Regions from separate parts of the Bacillus sp. Brlt_9 genome, predicted to be linked through region 1. Evidence: riboswitches for the same ligand, from Rfam matches in the RefSeq annotation. Region 1 holds a riboswitch; each other region holds the start of a gene.
The links. A riboswitch is a leader RNA that binds a small molecule or an ion and turns the genes downstream of it on or off. The one in region 1 is predicted to bind S-adenosylmethionine.
Positions count from the first base shown of each region.

Region 1 (5,550 bases):
ACAGAATACGGTTTAACAGGTGCTGTTGTTACTAACAACCGTGACCATATTGAAAAAGCACGTGAAGACTTCCACGTAGGTAACTTATACTTCAACCGTGGATGTACTGGTGCAATCGTAGGTTACCAACCGTTCGGTGGCTTTAATATGTCTGGTACAGACTCTAAAGCTGGTGGCCCTGACTACTTAGCACTTCACATGCAAGCAAAAACTACTTCTGAAACTTTATAAGAAATAGTAGAAGAGATCTTCGCAGTCTGCGAAGATCTCTTTTTTTGAAAAATTTTTTATATGTGGATTAACATAGTAATCAGTAGAAAAACTAATAAAGTAATAAGGTTTACTTCAGCAAAATGAGGTATATTTATATTTGCTGAATAGATTCTCTTTAAAGACAAGAAAAGTAGGTGAACAAAGTGGGAAAATATCAATTGGATTACAAGAGTCAGGTAGCTGTGGCAAAGTTTCATGAAAAACAGACGCCTGCCAAATTTGATAAAAAGCAGCAAATTGAAAATTTGCGTGCGGAGTATTTGAAAAAGAAGCAAAAACAAACAGATAAATAATAGGAGAGACTAGTTAATTTGAATTTAAAGAACTTACCGAATATTACCATTTAGTAAGCGGAACTAGCTAAACCCTATTCATATCGGGATAAACATGTAAATAGAAACAAAGCAACGAGAAAAGTTGACGTATTAGTCGCATTTTTTAGTATTCATTTTAAGGATTTCCTGTATAATACAATTTGAAAGAAAATCTATGGTTTGACAAGAAACACTCCTTTCGGTTTTGCTCACTGAAGGGAGTGTTTTTTTGTAGCTACAAACTCCGCTGTACTCATTACATTTGCATATACGCCATTTAAACTAGCCAAAATTGTGTTATGAATATAAACGGCTGGTATAGTAGCATTCTTAAAAGAAAGATCTTTTGTAGCACAAGCATCATGTATAACGGTACATTGAAGGCCGAAATCAAAAGCAGCTCTTACGGTAGCATCGATACACATATGAGTCATCATCCCGCATACGACGACGTGCTCAATGTCTAAACGTTGTAGTTGTTCTAGAAGATCGGTGTCGCGAAAACTATTTGGATAATGTTTGAGTATAACGGTTTCTTCTCTAAGTGGGCGTACGCTTTCATGAATATGTACACCTTCTGTATTGGGTAGGAAAAAAGTAGCGTCATCTTTAATTGCTACATGTTGGATATGAAAAATAGGTTCGTTTTTCGTTCTAAAGAATTGTAGTAGCTGACTAGCATATTCGCTTGCTTCTACTGGATTACGCAATTCCATTTTTCCATGTGGAAAATAATCATTTTGAATATCAACGAGTAAAAGAGCTGTTTTCATATATTTATCTTCCTCCGATTTCATATTCAAATAATGGTATTCAATTTATCCGACATTAACGGGCAGTAAAACTCCCACCTCAAAATTCGGCTGGAGCAAAGAAGTTAGGTGGGAGATCAACTGTCCGTAAATGTCCGATTGGTGATGGCTAATAATCAGTGGGGGATGAACAAAACCCCCACTGATTAAAGTTTCACTTTATAGAGAGGATTCTCCTTTTAAAAAAATATGAAGGAGAAGAATTTTACATAACTTTAAAAACCAATATTATATTGTCATTTTTTATTTGAAAATTTTAATAGAGGAATAATTAATATTTTTCTAAAAAATGTATTGACTCTTATTATTCTGAGTTCTATAATGAGAATTAATTAAACGACAATTAAATCGATACATTCTTATCCAGAGAGGTGGAGGGACTGGCCCTACGATACCTCAGCAACGGGTTTTTAATACCGTGCTAACTCCAGCAAGCCTTATAAAAGGCTTGAAAGATGAGAAGATGTGACCGAGTACATATGAGTGCTCTCCTTCTTATCTTTATGTTTGATAAGAGGGAGAGCACTTTTTATTTTACCTCGAAAGCTCTACTTCAAGTTTTTACAGCATATAGGAGGGAAGAAAATGATTTCTTTTAACAACGTAAGTAAAGTATATGAATCAGGTGGGCAATCTGTTCATGCGGTGGAAGATGTAACATTATCAGTTGAGAAGGGCGAAATTTTTGGCATTATCGGTTTTAGTGGAGCTGGAAAGAGTACGTTGTTACGCCTAGTAAATATGTTAGAGAGACCGACGGCAGGGACGATTTCAATAGATGATAAAGATATTACATCACTATCGACGAAGGAATTACGGAAGCTAAGACAAAGAATCGGGATGATTTTTCAAAGTTTTAATTTATTTAATTCAAGAACAGTGTTTTGGAATATCGCGTACCCATTAAAGTTAGCGAAAGTACCAAAGAATGAGATCAAAGAAAGAGTAAATGAACTGCTGAAGTTTGTAGGATTAGAAGATAAAGCAGACTATTATCCAGAGCAACTATCAGGTGGCCAAAAACAACGTGTTGGCATTGCTAGAGCACTTGCAACATCACCGGATATCCTTATATGTGATGAGGCAACGTCAGCTCTAGATCCAGAAACAACGACAGAAATTTTGAACTTACTAAAGAAAGTAAATCGAGAATATAATGTAACAATTCTTCTTATTACACACGAAATGCATGTTGTGAAAGAAATATGTCATCGTGTAGCTGTAATGGAGAAGGGTAAAGTTATTGAAGAAGGAAAACTGTTTGACGTTTTCACACAACCGAAAACAAAGACGACTCAAAACTTTGTGCGTTCTATTATTAATGATCATTTGCCAGAAAGTGTTCTAGGGAAAATTCAAAATGGTGGACAGATTTATCGCTTAACATTTACTGGTGAAGAGACAGGGCAGCCAGTACTATCATATATCGCGAAAAATTATAACGTCGATGTAAACGTACTGTATGGAAATATTATTGAACTTCAAAATGTGCTATTTGGAAATCTACTTGTAGAACTGCAAGGTGAGCAGAAAGAAGTTCAAAAAGCATTACAACATCTAAGACTACAAGTGCAGCTGAAGGAGGTAGAAGCTCATGCGAGTTGATTGGAGTATATTTTGGCCCCGCATAGTAGATGCGACGGGGGATACCCTCTTAATGGTAATTGTAACCCTTATATTTGCTACAATTCTTGGTATACCTCTAGGTTTACTATTATATGTAACGAGGAAAGGAAACTTTTTAGAAAATAAATGGGTCTTTTCTATTCTTAATATCATTATTAATACAATTCGTCCGATTCCATTCATCATCTTCTTAGTAGCTTTAAGCCCACTAACAAGAAGTGTTATTGGAACGACGATTGGAACAGCAGCAGCAATTTTCCCAATGACGTTAGTCGCGTCGATTGGTATTGCGAGAATGGTTGAAACAAATCTTGTTTCTGTTCCGAAAGGGGTAATTGAAGCAGCACAAGCAATGGGTGCTTCACCAATTAGAATCGTATTTGAAATTCTTGTGCCAGAAGCGTTAGCACCATTGATTTTAGGAGTTACATTTATGACAGTTGGTTTAATTGAATTTTCTGCAGTTGCTGGGCTTGTCGGTGGTGGCGGTCTTGGTGACTTAGCAATGACATATGGTTATCAGCGCTTTGATACATCAGTTATGTTCGTAACGGTCGTTTTACTTATTATTCTCGTACAGGTAGCTCAAAATTTAGGAAACTACTTTGCGAAAGTCTTTTTACGCAGATCATAAAAAGGAAGAGGGGAAAAGAAAATGAAGAAAATTTTAGCATTTGCATTATCAGCAATTGTAGGGATTTCAGCGTTAAGCGGCTGCTCAAGTGGAGACACAGGGGCAGGAGCTAAAGAAAAAGTAGTTCGCGTTGGTGTAACTGGAACGGATGGAGACGCTTGGGAAATTTTGAAGAGGAAAGCTGAAAAAGAAGGAATTAAAATTAAACTGGTTGAGTTCTCTGATTACACAACGCCAAATAAAGCGTTAGCTGATGGAGATATTGAACTAAACTCATTCCAGCATATTGCTTTCTTAGAGCAATTTAAAAAAGAGCATAAGTTAGATATTACAGCTGTTGGTACAACGCAAATTGCACCAATGGGCTTATACTCTGAAAAATATAAGAAGGCAAATGAAATTCCAGATGGTTCAGAAATTGCGATTCCAAATGATCCAACGAACCAAGCGCGTGCATTAAAACTTCTTGATGCAGCTGGATTATTAAAGCTTAAGAAAGACTTTGGCTTATTCGGAGATCCAAGCGGCATTGCTGAAAATCCGAAGAAGTTAAAAGTTACACCGGTTATCGCACAGCAAACACCTCGTGTATTAAAAGATGTAGCAGCTTCAGTTATTAATAACGGTGTTGCTGGTCAAGCTGGATTAGATCCAGCGAAGGATCCAATTTTCTTAGAAGATCCGAAGAATGAAAATGCGAAGCCATATATTAATATTTTCGCAGCTCGTACAAAAGATAAAGATGATCCAACGCTGAAAAAAGTAATTGAACTATATCATTCAAAAGAAGTAACAGATGCAATTAAGAAAGAAACAAATGATGGTTCCATTTCAGTAGATCTTTCACTTGAGGAGCTTGAAAAAATCGTAAAATAATTATCGGGTTTAACGACTAATAGTAGGAACCCCTCCGCTGTTAGTTCGTTCAACATATAAGCTACTTAACAAACAAACCCTAATTCTGTACCTTCCAATTCTGTATAACGTAGAATCCAATGTTTGTTAAGTAGAGTAATGGACCAGGAGTTTTCCTGGTCTTTTTTTATGAATGAAAGTAGCTAGCGAATAGTAAGGTAATCCAAATTATAATAGGATAAGAAAATAAGCTGAAAATGAGTGTAATTACGAATTTCTTTTGATCAATTAAGTGTTTTTGGGATGAAAAAAAGAAAATTGAAAAGATGAAAATGAAAGCTGCCGATATTACGCCAGGGTTATAGGAACGGTAAATGAAAAACAAAATAATATGTTGAACGGAGTTGAAGAATATAGCCCCTTGTATAAAGATAACCCAGTATATAGAAGACAAGAAGTTTAGTTGATATAGAAAGACGATAAGTAAGACAAAGATTGTTAATGCGGAAATGGCAATGAAAAATTGTTGGCTTGTTATAAAATGAATTGAAAATTGATTAGCAAGATATTGTGGCATTTGGAAAGATTCTTCAAGGTTATGAATGAAAAATAACAAGGGAATAATCCAAAGCATAATAGTGGAATGTTTTTTCATCAACTTACATCACTCCAATATGGAGATAGAAAGCCTACAAAGGCCCTCTATCCAAAGATGTTCATTCAATTATGATACTTTTTAAATTATCTTCATGATGCTCTCGTTTTTTCGGATAAACAGCTAGCTCCTCTTGTAAAATATTTAGCATTTGCTTAGCTGATTGCTGGATTGGTGCAGGTAACTCTTCTAATATATGCATACCGAATTTTATTTTTGTACGAATTACCTTCCTTAGCAGTTCCTCATGCATGCACTACACCTCCAAATCGAATGTTAAGTACATCATCTTCAAACTTTGCTCCTTGAATAGAAAGGTGTGTTAACGTTTTGGGTAATGTGATGTTCCGCTTAACAGAACCAGCACGAATGATTAGCTCA
Region 1 is NZ_JAYJLO010000008.1:24,001-29,550, forward strand. It holds gene pruA (L-glutamate gamma-semialdehyde dehydrogenase) at 1-231, shown strand, start outside; gene VF726_RS24515 (hypothetical protein) at 417-566, shown strand; gene VF726_RS24520 (cysteine hydrolase family protein) at 797-1,360, opposite strand; SAM riboswitch class I at 1,756-1,861, shown strand; gene VF726_RS24525 (methionine ABC transporter ATP-binding protein) at 1,985-3,004, shown strand; gene VF726_RS24530 (methionine ABC transporter permease) at 2,994-3,659, shown strand; gene VF726_RS24535 (MetQ/NlpA family ABC transporter substrate-binding protein) at 3,681-4,535, shown strand; gene VF726_RS24540 (HXXEE domain-containing protein) at 4,702-5,169, opposite strand; gene VF726_RS24545 (DUF3926 domain-containing protein) at 5,231-5,422, opposite strand; gene VF726_RS24550 (ArsA family ATPase) at 5,415-5,550, opposite strand, start outside.

Region 2 (5,550 bases), on a different contig from region 1:
TCGGCTTGAAGAGCGTGCGAAAGAAGCTGCTGAACAATTACAAAAAGAGGGATTTCAAGCAATTGGTTTAAAATGTGATGTTACATCTGAGGAAGAAATTGCAGCAGCAATTTCTCAAACTGTTACTCATTTCGGTTCATTAGACATATTAATTAACAACGCAGGAATGCAACATGTTTCACCGATTGAAGAGTTTCCAACCGAAAAATTCGAGCTACTCATCAAAATCATGCAAATCGCTCCATTTATCGCCATTAAACATGCCTTTCCGATTATGAAAAAGCAAAAGTATGGCCGAATTATTAATGTAGCCTCCATTAATGGCCTCGTTGGATTTGCAGGAAAATCCGCCTACAATAGTGCGAAGCATGGCGTAATTGGATTAACAAAAGTCGCCGCTTTAGAAGGCGCTACCGATGGTATTACTGTAAATGCCCTTTGCCCTGGTTATGTCGATACTCCTCTCGTACGTAATCAATTACAAGACTTAGCTACTACACGAAATGTACCACTTGAAAGTGTTTTAGAAGATGTTATTTATCCACTTGTACCACAAAAACGCTTATTACAAGTACAAGAAATTGCTGATTATGCGATATTTTTAGCGAGCGAAAAAGCGAAAGGTATAACTGGTCAAGCTGTCGTTATCGATGGTGGTTATACTGCTCAATAAAAAATAAAGTTTGCTCTTTGTGAGCAAACTTTATTTTTTATCGCGAGGACCTTCCTACTTTAGTAATTGTTTAGGGAGTTTCTCGATTGCAACAATTACCCCATCTAATTTACTTTCAATGCGGTGGAGTAAATATAATGTTACAACAATCGGAAACCCTACATTACCTACCATCCTGATCCACTCTTCCATCTTTTACGCCTCCTTCCACTATATAAATAAGAGAAAAGAAAACATTTAGGCATAAAGTGAAACTTTAATCAGTGGGGGTTTTGTTCACCCCCCCCACTGATTATTAGTTGAACCAATCGGGCTTTTACGGGCAGTTGACCCCCACCTAACTTCTTTGCTTCCGCTGAATTTTGAGGTGGGGACCTTACTGCCCGTTAATGCGGGATAAAAAAAGACAAGCCATTATGTATTAGCTTCTCTTTCAAATAATGATGCAATTTCCTGTTTATAATTTCCTCGTATAATACCTTTCTCAGTAATAATACCTGTAATTAATTCATTCGGTGTTACGTCAAATGCAGGATTATAAACATCAGTTCCAATTGGCGCCACTTGTTTCCCAAAAATTTTCGTAACTTCTGTTTCGTCTCTTTCTTCAATAACAATTTCAGCACCTGTTTGTTTCGTAATATCAAATGTCGATAACGGAGCTGCAACATAGAACGGGATATCGAAATACTTTGCTAATATTGCTAAATTCATTGTTCCGATTTTATTTGCAGTATCTCCATTTGAGACAATTCGGTCCGCTCCTACAATAATCGCGTTTATTTCCTTCGTTTGAATAGCATGCGCTGCCGTATTATCTGTAATAAGAGTTACATCAATATTGGCCTGTTTCAATTCCCAAGTCGTTAAACGCCCGCCTTGTAAAACCGGTCTCGTTTCACACGCATACGCATGTAACCGTACACCTTTTTCTTTCCCAATATAAAACGGCGCTAATGCAGTACCATATCTAGCAGTTGCGATACTGCCAGCGTTACAAATTGTTAAAATGTTATCACCGTCTTTAAAGCATGTTAATGCATGTTCTCCAATACTCCGGCATACCGCTTCATCTTCTTGTTGAATGCGAAGCGCTTCTTCTTCTAATATTTTTTGTGCTTCTTTTGTTGTAGTAATTTCTCGAATCGATTCTCTCATTCGATCGATTGCCCAAAATAAATTGATTGCTGTCGGGCGTGACGTTCCTAAATAATTACAATCTCTATTAAACTTCTTTTGAAATTCTTCAATATGTAAAGTAGTATATTTTTTGGATGCAAGCGCCAAACCAAATGCAGCTACAATTCCAATTGCAGGCGCTCCTCGCACTTCTAGCATGACAATACTTTTCCATACCTCTTCAATCGTCGTTAATGTTTTGTATTCTGTGCTGTGCGGTAACTTTGTTTGATTTAATACTGCAATGGCATCACCTTTCCAACTGACAGACCTCGGAATAGTAACAATTGTACTCATGCTTTTACGCCTCCAGAAACTGTCCGTTGAAATAATGTTCGAAACAGTTGAATATCAGCACCCTTAGATTCATATTTTATTAGTTCTTTCCCTAAGGATAGTGCATGTTTCTTCGCTTGAATTCTCGTTTCTTTATTTGCTATTTCATCTAAATCAGCTACATGCGCTAAACCAATTGTTCTACGGATAAGCTCACATCCAGCGAATCCAACAGCATCCGTAAAAATATTTTGCAAAATAATCGGCAACCATTGTTTCTCTTTCGTATATGCTTCTACACCTTCTCCAATCCATAACTTCGTAAAAGCTTCTACAAAATAACTCCATGTTTTCTCAATATGGAAAAATAGCACATTTCTTTTTTCCTCTTCACGTGATAACGCATTTAATAATAAATTGGCAATAAATTGACCAAGATCAAATCCAAATGGGCCATATGTTGCAAATTCCGGATCAATCACGTTCGTTTCAGAAGGCGATGAAAAAATACTACCAGTATGTAAATCACCATGAATAAGCGCTTCTTTTCTCGTTAAAAATTTATATTTATACTGTGCGACTTTTAACTTTAAAGTTTTGTCACTCCACAATTCATCAACTGCTAGTTGTAACTCTGGCTCATAATCATTCGTATCGTAATGGCCAAACGGATCTGTAAACACTAAATCTTCTGTAATTTTGCAAAGGTCCGGGTTTACAAATGTACCTTCTAGTACCCTTTTCTCTTCTGACTCTAACCCGAAGTCTGAAGTATAAAACAACACATGTGCTAGAAAACGACCAATATGTTGGGATAAAAGTGGGTACTCTTCTCCATCTATTAATCCTTTTCTAGCAATTGTTAGCCTTGATAAGTCTTCTATTACTGTTACTGCTAACTCTTCATCATGACTGTACACTACCGGCACGTATTCCGGCACATACTTCGCAAAAATTTGTAATGCTTTACTTTCAATCGTCGCTCTTTTTATAGACAATGGCCAGCTCTCACCAACTACTTTCGCATATGGCAATGCTTGTTTTATTATAATAGACTTCTCTCCATCACCTAATTTGAACACGTAATTTAAATTTCCATCTCCAATTTCATGACAAACTACATTTGCTTTCTTTTCAAAATAACCATGTTCTTTCGCATATTGTATAGCTGTCGTTTCAGTTAATGAATAATATCCCATCGTCTTCTCCCCCTTTTTTTAATTCAGAGGTTTTTCTGACGTAGAAAAACCTCTTTCCACTAAGAAAGAGGTTTGAAGTTTATCTTCTCCCCTCTTATCTGCCAGAAAGTAAACTTTCTGCTGGAATTAGCACCGTGCCTTTTGGCGTAAATAAACGCCCCATTTCACAATGGTATTACGGTCGGTTGCTGGGCTTCATCGGGCCAAATCCCTCCACCTGCTCTTGATAAGAGTTTTATAATTTTTTTGAATTTTTAACTTTATGTTGAAGACTATACCAAGAATAAAAATCACTTGTCAACATTTTATTTGTATAATTCTGGACGACGATCTGCAAAAACTGGAATTCCTTTTCGTACTTCTTTAATTTTTTCAAAATGAAGCTCTCCAAATAAAATTGATTCTTCTTCATTCGCTTCTACAACAACTTCGCCCCAAGGATCGACAATTAAAGAATGACCGGCAAACTCATTATTCGGATCCTTTCCTGTCCTATTACATGCAACAACATAACATTGATTTTCAACTGCTCTTGCTTGTAATAGCAAACGCCAATGTGCTAAACGAACCAATGGCCATTCTGCTACAACAAATAAAACTTTTGCACCTTTCGCAGTATGAACGCGCATCCATTCTGGAAAGCGAATGTCATAACAAATTGTGCCGGCGCACTCTACATTATCTAGCTTAAATTCACCTGTACTATTTCCAGCTATTAAATATTTATGTTCATCCATAAGCTGAAATAAATGCACTTTACTATATTCTTTGACTAGTTCTCCTTCCTTGTTTACCACATACATTGTATTTGTAACACCTTGCTCTGTTTGCTTCGCAATAGAACCACCGACAATATGTACACCATATTGTTTCGACCATTCTTTCAGCTTTTCTTTCGTTTCCAATCCATCCCTATCTGCAATTTCAGAAAGTCTCGTTAAATCATATCCTGTTGTCCATAGTTCTGGTAAGACAATAACATCTGGTCTTTCCTTCATCGCTTCGCTTATTTTATTTTTAGCATTCTCAATATTTTTTTCTACATCTCCAAAGACAATGTCCATTTGAATACATGCGACTTTCATTTTGTCAGCCCCATTCATAATTTTTTCTTTACAAAATACTGGAAAGATTATATCATTTGTCACTAGAATTGTAACAACTTTCAAAAGAGGTGGAAAGTATGAAATTATTTCAACCTTCTGAGATAGTAACATCATTGCCAAAACAATTTTTCGCTTCACTTGTTGCAAAAGTTAACAAAGTCGTAGCAGCTGGTCACGATGTTATTAATCTAGGTCAAGGTAATCCAGATCAACCAACACCGCAGCATATCGTAAAAGCGTTACAAGATGCTGCAGAAAAGACCATTCATCATAAATATCCGCCATTTCGCGGACATGAAAGTTTAAAAGAAGCCGTGGCAACATTCTATCAACGTGAATATGATGTAGTAGTAAATCCAAAAACAGAAGTTGCTATTTTGTTTGGCGGAAAGGCTGGATTAGTAGAATTACCAGTTTGTTTTACAAACCCTGGTGATACGATTCTCGTTCCAGATCCAGGCTATCCAGATTATTTATCAGGAGTTGCTTTAGCAAAAGCACAATTTGAAACAATGCCGCTTATTGCAAAAAATAATTTTTTACCCGATTATACGAAAATTGATGACTCTATTGCCGAGCGTGCAAAATTAATGTTTTTAAACTATCCAAATAATCCGACCGGTGCTACTGCATCAAAAGATTTCTTTGATGAAACCATTCATTTTGCTAATAAACATAATATATTAGTCGTTCATGATTTTGCTTACGGCGCTATTGGATTTGATGGTCAAAAGCCCGTGAGTTTCTTACAAGCAGACGGTGCCAAAGATACAGGAATTGAAATTTATACTCTATCGAAAACTTTCAATATGGCTGGGTGGCGTATCGCTTTTGCAGTAGGGAATGAAAGTGTCATTGAAACCATTAACTTATTACAAGATCATATGTATGTTAGTATTTTTGGTGCAATTCAAGATGCTGCCCGCGAAGCACTATTAAGTTCACAGTCTTGCGTAATAGACCTTGTAAATAGTTACGAATCTCGACGAAACGCTCTTATTTCAGCTTGTCACTCAATTGGTTGGAATGTAGACATTCCAACAGGATCATTCTTTGCATGGCTTCCTGTTCCAAAAGGGTATACCTCTGAGCAATTTGCTGATATTTTACTAGAAAA
Region 2 is NZ_JAYJLO010000002.1:784,422-789,971, reverse strand. It holds gene VF726_RS10450 (3-hydroxybutyrate dehydrogenase) at 1-673, shown strand, start outside; gene VF726_RS10445 (YvrJ family protein) at 728-865, opposite strand; gene mtnA (S-methyl-5-thioribose-1-phosphate isomerase) at 1,088-2,149, opposite strand; gene mtnK (S-methyl-5-thioribose kinase) at 2,146-3,327, opposite strand; SAM riboswitch class I at 3,419-3,560, opposite strand; gene VF726_RS10430 (carbon-nitrogen family hydrolase) at 3,633-4,496, opposite strand; gene VF726_RS10425 (pyridoxal phosphate-dependent aminotransferase) at 4,511-5,550, shown strand, end outside.
Region 2: it holds a riboswitch for S-adenosylmethionine, as region 1 does, so the genes downstream of both, mtnK (S-methyl-5-thioribose kinase) here and VF726_RS24525 (methionine ABC transporter ATP-binding protein) in region 1, are expected to answer to the same signal.

Region 3 (5,550 bases), on a different contig from region 1:
TATGATGTGTCTTCATCCTCTTTTTTTAATTGGAGCGATACTATTAATCGTTATGTTAAATATAATGCAAGGGAATAGCGAAAAGATAAGAAAAATGTTACCGAGCACAATTGTTTTCTTTTTTATGGTCATTTTATTTAATTCGTTATTAACGCATAGAGGTCGAACTACGTTGTTTTGGTTAGGTGATAGTCGTATTAAGCTTGAGGCGATCATGTTTGGAGTAGTAATGGGGTTATTACTAGTTGCGATTATGTTTACGTTTGCTTCGTATAATGATATTATTTCGAGTCATAAATTTTTATATTTGTTTTCTAGAATTTCACCGAAAGTAGCATTGTTAACGATGATTACAGTGAGGTTTGTGCCGTTGTTTATTAGGCGATTACAGAAAATTACACTCGTCCAAAAAACGAAAGGTGTACAAGTTGATGCAGGTTCCATTATTGAACGCGTGAAAAATGGTATGCAATTGCTGCAAGTATTATTAATTTGTTCGTTAGAAGATGCACTGCAAACGGCAGATTCTATGCAAGCTCGTGGATTTGGTGTAACGAAGCGTACGACGTATATTCGATATAGAATGGAAAGACGCGATTGGTATACACTCAGTTATTTAACGATTCTATTCATAGCCGCGGTCATCTTTAATAATTATGGCGGAGGAAAATTAATTATCTATCCGAAAGTTGAATCTATTTTATTTCAGCAATATGATGGAATAATGTTTGGCATATTTATGATGTTTATTAGTCTACCAATTATAATGGAAGGAAGGGAGTGGCTATGGTGGCGCATGCAGAAATAAACAATTTATCATTTGTATATGCTGATGAAAACGAATATGCGTTACAGCATATTTCTCTTTCTATTCAAAAAGGAGAGTTTATTGCACTTGCTGGAGGATCAGGATCTGGGAAGACGACTTTATTAAAACATTTTAAAAAGGAGTTACTTCCGATCGGTACACGTTCAGGAGAAATTTTTTATGATGACGTTTTATTAGAGGAAGTACCAGATCTATTATCTGCACAAGAAATTGGTATGGTATTTCAAAATCCAGAAAATCAGCTCGTAATGGATACAGTCATTCAAGAATTAGCATTTTCTTTAGAGAATGTTGGATTACCATCACATATTATTCAAAAACGAATAGCAGAGCTCATTAGCTTCTTAGGATTTCAAGATTTATTGCACCAATCTGTTCATACGTTATCTGGTGGACAAAAACAACTTGTCAATTTAGCTGCCGTACTAGTTATGCAGCCAAAACTATTATTATTAGATGAACCAACAGCGCAGTTAGATCCAATTGCAGCGAAAGAATTTTTAGGATTGTTAAAACGTATTAACGAAGAACTTGGAATAACAATCGTTTTAAGTGAACATCGTTTAGATGAAGTAATACCACTTGCTACGCGCGTTATTTGTATGAATAATGGTCAAATCGTGTATGATGGAAATCCTAAAACGGTTATAGCGAACATGTGGGAAGTTGAAAAATTCCGTCCATTTATTCCGCAAATTCCAAGATTGTTTTTAGAATGGAACGCGGAAGATATTCCGTTTACAGTGCGAGAAGCGCAAATGAAATTGAATAACTTTTCAGATATATCATATGTGAATGAGCCAATAGCACAAAGTGAAAAGCGGGAAGTTATTTTAAGTGCAGAGCATATTTCATTCCAATATGAAAAAAGTAGTCCACTTATTTTACGAGACTTAACTGTATCGATTGAAAAAGGAAAATGGGTAGCTCTCGTTGGGAAAAATGGTACAGGGAAGTCTACACTGTTAACGATATTAGCTGGATTACAAAAAGCGAGAAGAGGGAAAGTAAAGTGGAACGGCAAAGTGATACATAAAATTGATTCGAAAGAACGGTTTAAAAGGATCGGGTATGTATCACAACATCCGTACTATCATTTTACATTTGATACCGTGTGGGAAGAAGTGTATGAACGTGCACGAGAGTTATACGGAGAACAAGGAAAAGAAATAGCAGAAAATATGCTCAAACAGTTTTGGTTATATTCGCTTAAAGAACGCCACCCGCATGATTGTAGCGGGGGAGAGCAACAACTACTCGCGTTATGTACAACGTTATTATCAAAGCCGACTTTATTATTACTTGATGAACCGACAAAGGGGCTAGATCCGTGGAAGAAAGAAAGAGTAGGAGAGCTATTTAGGAAGCTGCAAAAAGAAGGTACAACAATTGTAATGGCAACGCATGATATTGAGTTTGCAGCGAAATACGTTGATCAATGTATGATGTTATTTGACGGAGCAGTCATTATGAATGATGCACCGAAAGAATTTTTTAGTGGTAACTTCTTTTATACAACATCTATTAATCGATTCATTCGAAAAGAATTGCCATATGCATTAACGTGGGAGGATGTGTACGAAGCGTGTCCAAACGATATGTTGCATTCATAATATGCATTTTTGCAGTAATAATAGGCACATTACTCTTTACTACACTTATCATGGATGGTTATTACATGTTAAGTAGTTTGTTTTTATTAGTTGTTATTATGATACCTTTCTATATCCGCTTTGAAAGAAAGGCGTTTGTTTCACGTGAAATTGTTCTCGTTGCCGTATTGGCGGCAATTGCAGCAGTTAGCCGCGTACCATTTTCTATTTTACCGAGTGTACAACCAACTTCTTTTGTTATTATCGTTTCTGCAATTGTATTTGGAAGTGAAACTGGTTTTATGATCGGTGCAACAGCGGCTATCGTATCTAACATTTTTTTAGGGCAAGGTCCGTGGACGCCGTGGCAAATGTTCTCATGGGGGATGATTGGTTTTATAGCTGGATTATTACGTAATACATTTTTAATGAAAAAGCTATGGGGAAGACTTCTATACGGATTATTTGTTGGATTTTTATTTGGCTGGATTATGAACTTATGGGGGCTTCTCGGTTTTATACAAGAAGCAACGTGGGAAACAGTTGTCGCGTACTATGTTGCAAGTTTTTATTTCGATTTGAGCCATGCAATTTCAAATGTTATTTTCTTACTATTATTTAGTACGTCTTGGATTACGATTCTTACGAGATTCAAAAAGAAATATGGCATATTAGATAAGCATAACATGGCATAGAAAAGCATACTCATATAAGGTAGGGTCGCGACTTACATATTCGTTTGCCTCTTTCATGCTTCTTACATATTGTAAGGAGCATTTTTTATTGTCAAAAAATAGTCCAATATATATCCGTTACTATATAAAATTATTTGTATAATAATAGGTGAGAACTATTTTCAAAGAGGAGGTGTATAGTTAATGAAGTTAGTTATTCCGAAGCAACACGGTGCATGGGCTATGCTCGTAATACCGTTTCTATTAAGTGTCATACTTGGGAAACCTACTATGTATCATATTCCATTGTTTTTAGCTTGGTTCTTTATCTATTTAGCTACGTATCCATTTCTTACGTACATAAAGCAAAGACGAAAAAAAGAGTTTTTACATGCTGCAATTGTATATTTTATCATCGCATTTATATTTGGGGTGGTTTCTCTATTATATGAATGGCGCATTCTTTTATTCGTAGCAGTAATGATCCCATTATTTATAGTAAATATGTATTACGCTCGTCAAAAAAATGAAAGAGCGTTACTAAATGATATTAGTGCGATTATTGTTTTCTGTATTGGCGGTTTAGTTAGTTATTATTTTTCAATGAAACTTATAGATAAAACAGCATTATTTATTGCGCTTATATCATTTTTATATTTTTTAGGAAGTACGTTTTATGTGAAAACGATGATTCGTGAGAAAAATAACCCGAAGTATCGTTTTATATCATGGGGTTATCATATTCTATTAACAATCATTGTATTTGCTATCAATCCGTGGTGCGCCCTTATTTTTATACCGAGTGTCATTCGAGCCATTATGTTGTACGGCAAAAAGATTTCTATTATAAAAGTAGGTATTTTAGAAATTGCTAATTCTGTATATTTTTTAATCATCACGGTAATAATTATGAAGTATGCCATTTGAAAAAGCTTCCCACCTTATGATGGGAAGCTTTTTCAATCTTGTTCTAAAATGTGAACGGTGTAATCACAGCGTTGAATAGCTTGTTCGATCGCATAAAGGGATTGTTCAATACGTGCGCGATTAAAATCTTTTTCAACAGTTTGTAGTGCTGCTTCTAAACAATGTTTTGCTTCTTGTAATGATTGAAATGAATCTTGTACATATCCGCGAGCATTTTCGTGCATTTCATAATCCTCCTTGCATATTCATATATGTATAGTATGAGCAGTAAAGAAGAAAATATTATTTGTTATATTTGTTTGACAATTAAAATGAAATTACGTATAGTAAGAATTAAGTGAATATTTTCTTATCCAGAGAGGTGGAGGGACTGGCCCGATGAAACCCAGCAACCGCGATGCAGGTGCTAATTCCAGCAGAACATATTTGTTCTGGGAGATAAGACGAAGATATATACGTAACTTCTTCTTATCGGAGAGGTTTTTTTATTGCAAAAAAACCGATTACGAAAATTTATATTAAGAAGAAAGGGGTTGCGAAGTACTGTGACACTCGAAAAATACGTAAAACTGCGTAGTACAGTTTATGAATATATGATAGAGCAAGATAAGCCAATATCATTGTTAGATATTCAAGAACATATCGTTTCGCATCATGAAGGAAAATTCACGAAAAAGATGTTACATCAATTTTATTTGTCAAGACTATTAGATGAACTGAAACTGGATGGGAAAATTACATTAGCTGATGAATATCTCTATAATGAAAAAGGGGTATTTTATAAGGCGAGAAAAGGGAGCTAAGCTCTCTTTTTTTTGAAGTATGTAGAGTAAAAGACTGCTTAAGCAGCCTGATACAGGGAATGGTGTTGAGTGTGTAGTGTCAAAGATTGAATGTGCCTGAAAGAGGCACTTCATATCGGCTGCAAATGAAAAGAGACACCTTCGCCGAATAGGTGTCAGTCGTTTGTCATATAGACTTGCTATTTGACAGTTATTAGAATAACATGCAGTGGCTCTAGAAGTCAAAAGGGAATTAAAGGAAGAGGTGTTTTTATGTACGCTTACTTATTAAAAGAGTTATATAGGTATATTCCGAAACACATTATTGATAGAGGTTATGAATATTATGAAGAAGGACATGTAGAAGATGTTGAAATACATAATAATAAAGTATTTGCGTTTGTGACTGGTAATGCAGGAAATTATGAAGTAGTGATAGAACTCGAGGATTTTTCGGAAAGTAGCTGCGAGTGTCCATATGAAAACTATTGTAAGCATATGGCGGCAGTTGTTTATGATATTCAAAGTGCTGGTGAGAGTACGGTGAAAGAGAAACTGAAAGATTTAGACAAGGAAGAGTTACTTACCGTATTAAATCGTTTATTACAAAGCTCAAAAAACGTGCAAATTGTAGAAAAGATGTTAAATAAGGGGAAACTTTAACTATAGAGGGAGTTGTTTTGTAGTGAATGTACTAATTGTATACGCTCATCCTAGTACTTCCAGTTTTAACGCAGCGATATTAA
Region 3 is NZ_JAYJLO010000004.1:302,950-308,499, reverse strand. It holds gene VF726_RS18060 (energy-coupling factor transporter transmembrane component T) at 1-808, shown strand, start outside; gene VF726_RS18055 (ABC transporter ATP-binding protein) at 781-2,442, shown strand; gene VF726_RS18050 (ECF transporter S component) at 2,415-3,116, shown strand; gene VF726_RS18045 (YwiC-like family protein) at 3,300-4,022, shown strand; gene VF726_RS18040 (hypothetical protein) at 4,055-4,246, opposite strand; SAM riboswitch class I at 4,369-4,467, shown strand; gene VF726_RS18035 (hypothetical protein) at 4,568-4,825, shown strand; gene VF726_RS18030 (SWIM zinc finger family protein) at 5,078-5,467, shown strand; gene VF726_RS18025 (NAD(P)H-dependent oxidoreductase) at 5,490-5,550, shown strand, end outside.
Region 3: it holds a riboswitch for S-adenosylmethionine, as region 1 does, so the genes downstream of both, VF726_RS18035 (hypothetical protein) here and VF726_RS24525 (methionine ABC transporter ATP-binding protein) in region 1, are expected to answer to the same signal.

Region 4 (5,550 bases), on a different contig from region 1:
GTTTGTCTTGCCGACGTTCCATTCTCCAAGGTGAAGTTCGAAGTGTAAATGCTGTCCGTATGATTGACCAGTGTTCCCCATAAATCCAAGTTGAGTTCCTTGTTTTACAGTTTGTCCATTTGATACAGAACGGCTACTCATATGAGCATATACTGTTGTGTATGTTTTTCCGTTAATACGGTGAGATAAGTACACAACATTTCCATAACTAGAAGATAATTCCGAGCGAATAACAACGCCATCAGCAGCGGCAATAATCGGAACGGTCCCTGAAGCTGCGATATCGATTCCTTTATGGTTATCTATAGAACGCACGCCAAACCCAGAAGTTTTTGATCCAGCTGCTGGTTTAATAAAGCCGCCGATATTTGTATCGTGTGGTGTTGGAGCTGCTTGAGCTTTTTGAGCAGATGTAGTAGCTTGTTTTCGAGCTTCTTCTGCCTTGCGGGCTTCCTCAGCTTTACGAGCTTCTTCTGCGCGTTTTTCTTCTTCAATTGCTTTTTGAACAGCTTGACGCTGATTTTCTAAAATACCTTTAGATTCTTCTAATCCTTCAATCTCTGAATCTACTTTTGCTACTTTCGTATGTAGATCGCTAATAAAGGTTTGCTGCTGTTGCTGATTCGTTTGTAATTCTTGTTGTTTTTGAACTAATTTCTGTTCAGCTTCTTTTAATTCTTGTTCTTTTTTCTCAACAGCCTCTTTTTCTTTCGTTACAGCATTTTGGTCAGTTGTTTGTTTTTTCACAATATCGGTATCGTTGTTTAAAATTAAACTAACAGAGTACATATTATCAACAAGATCAGCGATGTTTGTAGAAGTTGTTAATACCTCTGTAATGATATTGGTACGAGGTTTTTCTTGCATAGATTGCAAACGTTGCTTAATAACTTCTTGGCGTGTATCTATGTTTGTTTGTAGTTGCTCTATATGTTTCTTTTTTTCAGCGATTACTTGTTGTGTTTTACTAATTTCTTTTTTTGTATCGTTTAATTCAGCCTCGTTTTTATTAATAGAAGTAGTTAAATCGTCGATTTTCTTTTGTAATTCTTGAATTTCCTTTTCTATTTGTTCTTTTTCAGCTGATTTATTTTGTAAGTCATTTTGTTTTCCTTCTAATTCAGATTGAATATTAGATAATTTATCTTGATTCGTTTCAGCGTATGCAGGTGATAGTAACGGAGAAACAAAAATTGTTCCTGCTGCTAAAACGCTGAACGCTGCAAATTTCTTTTTCATGGTTGTCTGGCTCCTTTCCCTATGAATGTTATATATCATAAGAAGAAGAGTGTCTATCGTTGTAACCATAATGTAAAGAAAATTTTATGAAATTGCTAAGTTTTGTCGGAATTTATCATCTTTCGACGATAAATTTCACTGTCGATGCATTTTTTATATTTGTGTAACAAGGATGTATTTTTAGTTTTTTTGTTGTAAAATAAAGGGAAAAGTGAGTTTATTTTATGTAGTGAAATATTAGTTAGGAATCCAATAAAACACTGGTGAGGAATCGTTCTCATGTTAGGTTTTCTGACATGGGTTTTATTTTTGTCAAGAAAATTATTTGCGTCCGGGCAAACTTATTTTGTTGTCAGATTTAATTTTTTGATTTATGATTTTTAACAGGGACAAAATGTAGTGAATTGTCGAATAATATGTAATACTCTTAATTTCGAGTTTTATAGAGATAGAATGAGAGATAGAGTGACACATCGAAGAGGGGGTTACAACAAATATGAAAAGAATAGGACTTGCATGGCAAATATTAATTGGTCTTGCGCTAGGTATTGCAGTTGGGGCGATTTTCTTTGGCAATCCGGCAGTGGTGAGTTATTTACAACCAATTGGTGATATTTTTATCCGATTAATTAAAATGATCGTTGTACCGATTGTTGTAGCAAGTATTGTTGTTGGGGTTGCTGGTGTTGGCGATGTAAAAAAATTAGGCCGACTAGGCGGAAAAACAATTATTTACTTTGAAATAATTACAACAATTGCAATTATTGTCGGTCTATTAATTGCGAATATTTTCCAACCAGGAAAAGGCGTAAATATGGAGCAGTTAACAAAGACAGATATTTCGAAATATACACATACGACAGAGCAAGTGCAAAGTCATTCATTTGCAGATACATTTGTAAATATTGTTCCAACGAACATTGTGAAGTCATTAGCTGACGGAGATATGCTTGCTATTATCTTCTTCTCTGTATTATTTGGTTTAGGTGTAGCAGCAATTGGGGAAAGAGGAAGACCGGTTCTTCAATTTTTCCAAGGTGTAGCTGATGCAATGTTTTACGTAACGAACCAAGTTATGAAATTTGCACCATTTGGTGTATTCGCATTAATTGGTGTTACAGTATCTACATTCGGTTTAGCTTCATTAATTCCGTTAGGGAAATTACTAATTGTAGTATACGGGGCAATGATTTTCTTCGTTGTAGTTGTATTGGGACTTACAGCGAAAATATTTGGAATTAACATTTTCCAATTCTTTAAAATTTTAAAAGACGAACTGATCTTAGCGTATTCAACAGCAAGTTCAGAAACAGTTTTACCGAAAATTATGGAGAAAATGGAAAAGTTCGGTTGTCCGAAAGCAATTACATCTTTCGTTATTCCGACAGGTTATTCATTTAACTTAGATGGATCAACTTTATATCAAGCAATTGCGGCTATTTTCTTAGCGCAAATGTACGGTATTGATTTATCTATTACACAACAAATTACATTATTACTTGTATTAATGGTTACATCAAAAGGTATCGCGGGTGTACCGGGCGTATCATTCGTTGTATTATTAGCGACACTTGGTACAGTAGGTATTCCAGCTGAAGGTTTAGCCTTCATCGCCGGTATTGACCGTATTTTAGATATGGCTCGTACAGCAGTTAACGTTGTAGGTAACTCTTTAGCAGCTGTAGTTATGTCTAAGTGGGAAGGTCAGTATGATGCTGAAAAAGGACAAGCTTATTTGGAAGAGATTTCTAATAAACAAGCAGCTTAAATTATAATTTGAACAAGCTCTCACATAATATGTGGGGGCTTTTCTATATAGAAGGGGAGCGGACGTAATGAAACGTAAATATGGTGACGGTTCTTCGTGGAAGCGACTAATAGAGAAAGATTATACGGTTAAGCAAATAGAAGAGGGAATGCTAGGAATACTGGAAATAAAAAAGGTTAGCGAACCTAGTTATAAAGAATATGATGGGAAAGAACTTTGTATTGCAGGGGATCAGTATACGTGGATTCAATATTTCATAAACGGGAAAAACTTTGCGATTACAGCCATGTTAGATGATCAAAAAGAATTAGTGCAATATTATATCGATGTGGCGAAAGAATATAAAATTGATGACCGTGGTTTACCGTATTTTGATGATTTATATTTAGATGTAGTGTTATTACCGAACGGTAAGATGTATGTACTAGATGAAGATGAGTTAGAGGATGCCTATAAAAGTGGCGATGTTACAAAAGAAGAGTATGATTTAGCTTGGTGCACTACGAAATGGATAATAGCTGCAATAAACAATAGTGAATTTTATTGGATTTCAATATTGGAAGAAGAAATCAAAAAGTTAAAATGATTATTGTATTCAAATTTTTGCATAATTACCAAAAAAATCTATACAAAAAATAATTGACTTTTGTTTTGTAAGCGAGTAAAGTTAGGGAAGAAATTATTATTAAAAAATAAATATGAAACCTTCTTATAAAGAGAGGCGGAGGGACTGGCCCTACGATGCCTCGGCAGCGGACTCGATTTCAGAGTGCTGTGCCAAATCCAGCAAGCATGTGCTTGAAAGATGAGAAGAGCGTTTCTTATAGATGTATAAGACCTCTTCTCGTTGGAAGAGGTCTTTTGTTGTTCAGTAGAAAAGGTTTAAAACTAGGGAGAGATGATACTTTGAAAGAAACGAGAGGAAATGGTTTAGCTTTATTACCGCTTGGAATATTTTTGGCACTATTTATTGGTTCTGGAATTATTACAGGTGATTTCTATAAATTGCCGATACTTATAGCGATTTCAATTGCTGTAGGAGTCGCTTTAGCAATGAATCGTAAAGAAAGCTTTAATGTAAAAGTGGAACGATTTGCTAAAGGTGCAGGGAATCCAGATATTATGATTATGGTTTTAATTTTTGTACTGGCAGGAGCGTTCTCTGAAACAGCAAAAGGGATGGGCGGCGTTGATTCTACAGTTAACTTAGCGTTATCAATTTTACCGCAAGGATTTATCGTAGCTGGAATTTTTGTTATAGGGGCATTTATTTCATTAGCGATGGGAACTTCAATGGGAACAATTGCTGCATTAGCACCAATTGCTGTAGGTATTAGTGGGCAAACTGATATCTCAATTGCACTTACGATGGCGACAGTTGTTGGCGGGGCAATGTTTGGTGATAATTTATCATTTATTTCAGATACAACAATTGCAGCTGTACGCTCGCAAGGAACAGAAATGAAAGATAAGTTTAAAACGAACTTTTTAATTGTATTACCTGCAGCTATTATTACAATTGTACTATTAGTAATCATTACTTTAGGAAGCGACACGCAGATTAAAGCGCATAGCTTTGACTGGATAAAGATTTTACCGTATGCAGGAGTACTTATTACAGCGCTACTAGGTTGGAATGTACTTATTGTGTTAACTGGTGGAACTGTACTATCCGGCGTTATCGGTCTTTTAGATGGTAGCTACACGTTAGAGAGTTTCTTTAAAAGTGTAACGACTGGAATGGGCGGTATGATGGAGTTAGTATTACTTGCTATTTTAATTGGTGGTATGGTCGAACTGATTCAATATAATGGTGGTATTCAATATTTAATGAATATTTTAACTCGTAACATTCGTTCAAAAAAAGGAGCGGAGTTCGGTATTGCTGGTTTAGTAGGTATGACGAATATGTGTACAGCGAATAATACGATTTCTATTATCTTTACAGGTCCGCTTGCGAAAAACATTGCAGACCAATATGAAATTGATCCTCGTAAATCAGCGAGTGTATTAGATCTTTTCTCATGTTGTGTGCAAGGATTAATTCCGTATGGTGCGCAAATGTTAACTGCAGCAGGATTTGCAGCGTTATCTCCGATTGAATTGTTACCATATGCATTTTATCCGATTTTAGTTGGAGTATGTGGAATCATTTCTATATTAATTGGTTTCCCGAGGTTTTCTAAAGTAGCGGGAAAGAAAGAGTATCATAAAACAGCATAAGTAAAATGAAGTTTATGAATAGTAACGAAAGCCGTACAGAGAATGTTCTCTGTACGGCTTTTTATGTGCGATAAAAGAGTGAAACATCCTATCCTACCGTATGTTTTTACAAAAGGCTGAATGCAACTCGGTCTTAAGTCTGAGTCGAAAACGGTTCTTAAGCTCGTTATGGAAAAATGAAAAAATAGTTAAGATAAGAGTATCAAATCGAAGGGAGGCAAGCACAAGATGAAACAATTTCTAGCGTTTATCGCGGCCGGTATTTTGGCTTTAATTGCTCTTGGTAGTCTTGCTGGTATTGTAGGATTCGCAATCGGAGC
Region 4 is NZ_JAYJLO010000001.1:290,239-295,788, forward strand. It holds gene VF726_RS01585 (murein hydrolase activator EnvC family protein) at 1-1,239, opposite strand, end outside; gene gltP (glutamate/aspartate:proton symporter GltP) at 1,736-3,007, shown strand; gene VF726_RS01595 (DUF402 domain-containing protein) at 3,075-3,593, shown strand; SAM riboswitch class I at 3,714-3,819, shown strand; gene VF726_RS01600 (Na+/H+ antiporter NhaC family protein) at 3,914-5,230, shown strand; gene VF726_RS01605 (lmo0954 family membrane protein) at 5,459-5,550, shown strand, end outside.
Region 4: it holds a riboswitch for S-adenosylmethionine, as region 1 does, so the genes downstream of both, VF726_RS01600 (Na+/H+ antiporter NhaC family protein) here and VF726_RS24525 (methionine ABC transporter ATP-binding protein) in region 1, are expected to answer to the same signal.